DNA from 2 places in the Streptomyces sp. NPDC002790 genome. Region 2 is predicted to be linked to the other one. Evidence: riboswitches for the same ligand, from Rfam matches in the RefSeq annotation. Region 2 holds a riboswitch; the other holds the start of a gene.

Region 1 (3,397 bases), on a different contig from region 2:
TCTCCGTCGTCGCGTTGAGCTTCATCGTGCAGGAGCCCAGCGGGATCATGCCGCGGTCCAGCGCGTAGTCGCGGTCGGCGAGCGCCCGCAGGTAGCGCAGCATCGCCGTCTCGGAGCGGTACTGGTGGAAGACGGGGTGCGTCAGGTAGTCGTCCTCGCGCAGCAGGCCGCCCGGCAGCGTGTCCGCGGCCTCGGCGTCCAGGGCCTCGACGTCCGCCTCGACACCGAATGCACTCCATACGGCGCCCAGTTGGGCCCGCGTGGTGGTCTCGTCGCAGGCGAGCGAGGTGTGATCGGCGTCCACGAGGCGCAGGTTCACGCCGCCTTCGCGCGCGGCGGAGACGACCTCGGCTGCCTTGCCCGGCACCCGCACGGTGAGGGTGTCGAAGTACGCGCCGTGCACGACCTCGACGCCGCCCGCGGTGAGCCCCGCCGCGAGCACGGTGGCGTATCGGTGGGTGCGCCGTGCGATGGACTTGAGGCCCTCGGGCCCGTGGTACACGGCGTACATGCCGGCCATGACGGCGAGCAGCACCTGCGCGGTGCAGATGTTGCTGGTCGCCTTCTCGCGGCGGATGTGCTGCTCGCGGGTCTGCAGGGCGAGGCGGTACGCCTTGTTGCCGTCGGCGTCGACGGAGACACCGACGAGGCGGCCCGGCAGGGAGCGTGCGAACTTCTCGCGTACGGCCATGTATCCGGCGTGCGGACCGCCGAAGCCCATCGGCACACCGAAGCGCTGCGTCGTGCCGATGGCGATGTCCGCGCCGAGGTCACCGGGCGAGGTCAGCAATGTCAGAGCGAGGAGGTCGGCGGCGACGGTGACGATGGCGCCCAGCTCGTGCGCCTGGTCGATCACGGGCTTGATGTCCCGCACGGCGCCGGAGGCCCCGGGGTACTGCACGAGCACGCCCACGACGCCGCGCTCGGCGACCTCGGCCGGAATGCCCTCCCCGAGGTCGGCGACGACGATCTCGACACCGGTCGGCTCGGCGCGCGTCTCGATGACGGCGATGGTCTGCGGCAGGGCGTCGGCGTCGATGACGTAGACACCGTTCTTGACCTTGCCGACGCGGCGCGACAGGGCCATCGCCTCGGCGGCCGCGGTGCCCTCGTCGAGCAGCGAGGAGCCCGAGGTGGGCAGGCCGGTCAGCTCGGCGACCATGGTCTGGAAGTTGAGCAGCGCCTCGAGGCGGCCCTGCGAGATCTCCGGCTGGTAGGGCGTGTACGCCGTGTACCAGGACGGGTTCTCCATCACGTTGCGCAGGATGACGGGCGGTGTGAACGTCCCGTAGTAGCCGAGGCCGATCATCGAGCCGAGCACCTGATTGCGCTCCGCAAGGGACTTCAGCTCGGTGAGCACCTCGGCCTCGCTGCGGGCGGCCGGAAGGTCGAGCGCCTCGGCGCTCTTGATCACATCGGGCACCGCGGCCGCGGTCAGCTCGTCCAGCGAGCCGTAGCCGACCTGCGCGAGCATCTTGGCCTGAGCGGCGTCATCGGGGCCGATGTGGCGCTGCTCGAAGGGGATTCCTCGCTCCAACTGGGAGAGCGGAATACGGTTGGCGGTCATTGGCGGAGGCCTCCTGGTCATTGCGACCTGCGAGGGGCACCACGGCGCGGGTACCCGGTCGGCCTCCCCCTCTGTCATCTCAACCTGAGAGCTTCACCGGCCCACCCCGCGAGAACACGGAACACACCGGCTTGCACCGTCGGTGAGAGCGGAAACCGTGCACCCCGCTCTGCTTTCCAGAGTGACCTCGTCCGTGCGGTACAGGGGCCTGAGAGATTCCGGGGAGGAGTTGCTCCTTCGGCGCCCCCGACGACCGTCGGAAGACTCTCCCGCACGGGGTCAGCAGCCGCCTGCCAGCCTACCAGCGGCTACGTGGCCGGAGCCCCCGAGTGGCCGCCTTCCACAATGTGCTCTTTCGTAGTGTTTACAGACGAGTTGCGATCATCGCGATCAGTTGGAGGGCCCGTGCAGACCGATGTCGATCCGCGCAATCTGATCGGCCGCAAGGCATTCGACCGCAGCGGGGCCAAGATCGGCACCATCGACGAGGTGTACCTGGACGACGCCACGGGCGTGCCGGAGTGGGCCGCGATACGAACCGGCCTGTTCAGCCGCGACGCCTTCGTACCGCTCGAGCCCAGCGACTTCACGGACGGCACGCTGAACGTGCCCTTCGAGCGCTCACTCATCAAGGACTCCCCCGACTTCGGCGTGGGCCGCCACCTCTCCCCGGAGCAGGAGCTCCAGCTCTACCACCACTACGGCCTGGAGATCACGGCTCCTCAGTCGCCCGACGTCACGTTCGGCAAGATCGCGGGCGCGGAGGACGACCCGACCTGATCCTCGGCCTCTTCGACGGCTTCGGCCCCTTCCACGGCTTCGACCGCTTCGACGAGCGGCAACGGATCCGCCGACTCCAGCTCGGGATCGTCGACCCGGAACGTCCGCACCCGCCCCCGCACCCGCGCATACGGCGTCTCGAACCGCACGGTCACCCGCCCCAGCCCGCTCCCCTGCACCCACCCGTGCCCGAACTCGGTATGCCGCACATCGTGCCCGGCCAGCCACTTCCGCTCCACAGGCACCGGCTCGGGCTCGACCGCCTCCACGGACTCGACGGGCCCCGCGTCCCCTTCTGGCTCTCCGGCGGCGGCCTCCTCGGCAGCGGCCTCCTCCGCGGCGGCGAACTGCGCGAACAAGTCCTCCTGCGTGAAGTCGGCGAGCCCACTGACCCCGACCCCCAGCAAGCGCACGCCACCGGTCGTGTCGACGCTCTCCAGCAGCCGCGCCGCGGCCTCCCGCACCACCCCGGGATCATCCGTCGGCCCCCGCAGCGTCTCGGAGCGCGTCAGCGTCGAGAAGTCGTAGCGCCGCACCTTGAGCACCACGGTCCGGCCCGAACGATCGGCCGCTCTCAGCCGCTCCACGCACCGGCCCGCGAGCCTGCGCACCTCCATCCGGACCCGCACCCGGTCATGGATGTCCACGTCGTACGTGTCCTCGACCGATACGGACTTGGAGTCCCGCTCGGCGACGACGGGCCGCTCGTCGCGGGCGAGCGCCATCTCGTACAGGTGGCTGCCGTGCGCCTTGCCGAGGAGTCGCACCAGCTCGTCCTCACCGGCCCCCGCGATCTCCTCCACGGTCTGGATCCCGGCCCGCCGCAGATGATCCGCCGTCGCGGGCCCGACGCCGGGCAGGATCCGCACGGACTGCGGCCCGAGCAGCGCGCGCTCGGTACCTGGGCGTATCAGCACAAGACCGTCCGGCTTGGCCTCCTCGGAACCGATCTTCGCGAGCATCTTGGACGCGGCGATCCCCACGGACCCGGTCAGACCGGTCACGCGCCGGATGTCGGCCCGCAGCCGGTGCCCCACGGCCTCCGCCGAA
Region 2 (3,397 bases):
CACATACGTCCGTGTCCCACACGTGGCCGGAGAGCGAAGCGCCGACCGGTCACGTCATGAAACCAGCTTAAGCGGCGATACTGACACCGACTTGACGGACGCCGTCACCCTTCTCGTACGTAGAACGGCCGTACGTGTGTACGCAGCCAGTCCGCGACCGGGTCCTGCGTCACGTCCAGGAACACCAGGTTGACGGTCCAGGCCACCGGCGCGCGGCCCAGCGCCCGCCCCAGCGCGTCCAGCGGAACGTCCCGCGCGCCGCCCGCGGCGCCGGCGGCCTGCGCCAGCAGCTCCACGCCGATGAACAGGGACGGCTCGGCGTCCTCCACGGTCGCGAGGCAGCGCCGGGCGCTCAGTACCGTGCCGAGCGCCTCGAACTCCTCACGCACCGCGGCCAGGAAGTCCATGGGGTCGACCTGCCAGTCCGGCTCGCTGAGCACCACGCGGCCACCCGCCGCCGGGCCGTCCAGCGGCGTGCGGCCACTGCGGGCCAGCTCGGCGACGGCCTGCGGCGGAAGCGGCACACCCACCGTGCCGTCCGGGTTCACGGCGATGCCGAGCTGCGGCGGAAGCCCGCGCGCGAACTCCACGGCCGGGGCCACGGTGCAGTCCATCCGGCCACCGGTGACCGCCATGAACTGCTGCTCGGAGCTGAACACGGGGACGTAGGCCTGGCCCCCGATCTCCAGGCTCGGCAGATCGAGGTCCCTGCTGGCGTTCGAACCGCCCCTGGGCAGCGGGATCCACACGTGGCTGCGGCCGAGCACCTCGACGACGCGGGCGCCGGACTCCGGCCGCCCGAGCGCCGCGGCGAGGACCTCCTCCAGCTCGTTGGCCGGCCAGCCCTGCGCGGGGTGGGCGTAGCCGCCCTCGTGCCCCTGGGCGTGATCGTGCCCCGGCTCCGGGGTACCTGGGAACTCCATGACTGCCATCAACCTCTGCTGTTCCGCCCGCTGCTGCTGCCCGCCGACCTTAACCGCTGTCAGTCGTCGAACGTGATCCCTCCCAGCGCCTCCATCGCCGCCCGGTCGAGCAGCACCGCCGAATCCATCCCGGCCGGCAGGTTCCCCTGCTCCGTCGAGCTGACGAGCGCGCCCACCGCTCTGCGGTGCCGGGCGAAGGCGTACCGGGACACCCCGCGGCCGCGGTCCCGCTGCCCCTCGAGGGCCGTGTCCGCCGGTACGTCGAGCAGCATCAGGTGGACGGCCGCGCCGCGCCGCCGCGCCGTGCGGATCACCCAGCGGCGCACCCACGCCTGCGTACCGCAGTCGTGCACGACGACGCTCACGCCCGAGCGCATCGCCCGGCGCAGCCCCACGTAGTGCGCGACGCGGACCAGCGGGCGGTACAGCGCGTACGGCAGGTGGCGCGGCATGCGCGCGGCCCAACGCTCGCGGGTGTCCTGCGAGTCGATCCGGATCTCCGCCACGGCCCGCCGCATCAGCGTCGACTTTCCGCTGCCCGGCAGGCCCGAGAGCACGACGAGGTCGCCCGCCGCGAAGGCGAGCAGGCGCGGCGTGTGACCGCGGCGGCCGCGCAGGTCCCGCACCGAGCGGCGGCCGGAGGTCCGCACCCCCGCCACCACCGGCGCCGAAGCCGCCACCGCGTACGCCCCCGCCACTGCCTTCTGCACCGTGATCGTCCTCCCCGTTCCGGTCACGCCACCCTTGCCCCTCAAGTGTAAAGAGAAGGTAATGCCACTCAAGGGCTTTCCCTGTCGGACGGGCATGCAATGATGTGCGCGCAAACTGCATACCGGCCGCTTGAATCCGCGCGGGAGAGTTCCGGGTACCCACGGGTCCCCGGACGCCGAAGGAGCAAGTTCCTCCCTTGAATCTCTCAGGCCCCGTACCGCGCGGGCGAGGCAGATCTGAAAAGTGGGGCGTCTTTGTGACGTGACGCCCCCACCCAAGGTGCAAGCCCCCTCGGGGCGAACCTCTCAGGTTCCGATGACAGATGGGGAGGACGTCCCGCGCGCGATCAGCGGGACTCCGCCATCGTCGTCATGCCACCGGGAGCACACCAGCCATGAGCCGCACCACTGCCCTTGACGCCCTGCATCGTTCACTCGGGGCGACGATGACCGACTTCGCCGGCTGGGACATGCCGCTGCGCTACGGCAGCGAGCGCGACGAGCACAACGCGGTACGCACGCGTGCCGGCCTCTTCGACCTCTCCCACATGGGCGAGATCACGGTGTCCGGTCCCGCCGCCGCGGACCTGCTCAACCACGCGCTCGTCGGCAACATCGGCTCCGTCGGCCTCGGCCGCGCCCGCTACACCATGATCTGCCGCGCCGACGGCGGGATCCTCGACGACCTGATCGTGTACCGGCTGGAGGAGACCACCTACATGGTGGTCGCGAACGCGGGCAACGCGCAGGTCGTCCTCGACGCCCTCACCGAGCGCGCCGTCGGCTTCGACGCCGAGGTCCGCGACGACCGGGACGCGTACGCGCTGCTCGCGGTGCAGGGCCCGACCTCCGCGGCGATCGTGAAGTCCGTCACGGACGCGGACCTGGACGGCCTGAAGTACTACGCGGGGCTGCCCGGCACCGTCGCCGGCGTACAGGCGCTCATCGCGCGCACCGGCTACACCGGCGAGGACGGCTTCGAGCTGTTCGTCGCCCCCGCCGACGCCGAGAAGCTGTGGCAGGCGCTGACCGAGGCGGGCGCCGAGTACGGCCTGATCCCCGCCGGCCTTTCCTGCCGGGACACGCTGCGCCTGGAGGCGGGCATGCCGCTGTACGGGCACGAGCTGACGACCGACCTCACACCCTTCGACGCCGGTCTCGGCCGCGTCGTGAAGTTCGAGAAGACCTCGCACGGGGACGACTTCGTGGGCCACGACGCGCTGGTCGCCGCCGCCGAGCGCGCCGAGGCCAACCCGCCCCGCAAGCTCGTCGGCCTCATCGCCGAGGGCCGCCGTGTCCCGCGCGCCGGGATGTCCGTCGTCGTCGACGGCACGGTGATCGGCGAGGTCACCTCCGGCGCCCCGTCCCCGACACTGGGCAAGCCGATCGCGATGGCGTACGTGGACCCGGCGCACGCCGAGGCCGGTGCTGCTTCTTCATCGGGGGTCGGTGTCGACATCCGCGGCAAGCACGAGCCGTACGAGGTCGTGGCGCTGCCGTTCTACAAGCGCCAGAAGTAGTCCGCGCCGCGCACCGGCGCCCCCTCTGTCACCAGCACCTTCCCGCGTACAGGAGAATTCGCCTCATGAGCAACCCCCAGCAGCTGCGTTACAGCAAGGAGCACGAGTGGCTCTCCGCCGTCGAGGATGGCGTCGCCACGATCGGCATCACGGAGCACGCCGCGAACGCGCTCGGTGACATCGTGTTCGTCCAGCTCCCCGAGGTCGGTGACACCGTGACCGCGGGCGAGACCTGCGGCGAGCT

What was found. Region 2 has a riboswitch for glycine ahead of gcvT (glycine cleavage system aminomethyltransferase GcvT). Riboswitches for the same ligand answer to the same signal wherever they lie in the genome.
Region 1: another riboswitch for glycine. It lies ahead of gcvP (aminomethyl-transferring glycine dehydrogenase); the one in region 2 lies ahead of gcvT (glycine cleavage system aminomethyltransferase GcvT).

The regions. Positions count from the first base shown of each region.
Region 1 covers NZ_JBEOVM010000047.1:9,262-12,658, reverse strand. The annotation lists gene gcvP (aminomethyl-transferring glycine dehydrogenase) at 1-1,567, opposite strand, end outside; glycine riboswitch at 1,754-1,849, opposite strand; gene ABT004_RS21160 (PRC-barrel domain-containing protein) at 1,973-2,347, shown strand; gene ABT004_RS21155 (DNA polymerase IV) at 2,290-3,397, opposite strand, start outside.
Region 2 covers NZ_JBEOVM010000022.1:25,937-29,333, reverse strand. The annotation lists gene ABT004_RS13555 (enhanced serine sensitivity protein SseB) at 105-923, opposite strand; gene ABT004_RS13550 (AAA family ATPase) at 983-1,639, opposite strand; glycine riboswitch at 1,765-1,864, shown strand; glycine riboswitch at 1,865-1,966, shown strand; gene gcvT (glycine cleavage system aminomethyltransferase GcvT) at 2,029-3,153, shown strand; gene gcvH (glycine cleavage system protein GcvH) at 3,219-3,397, shown strand, end outside.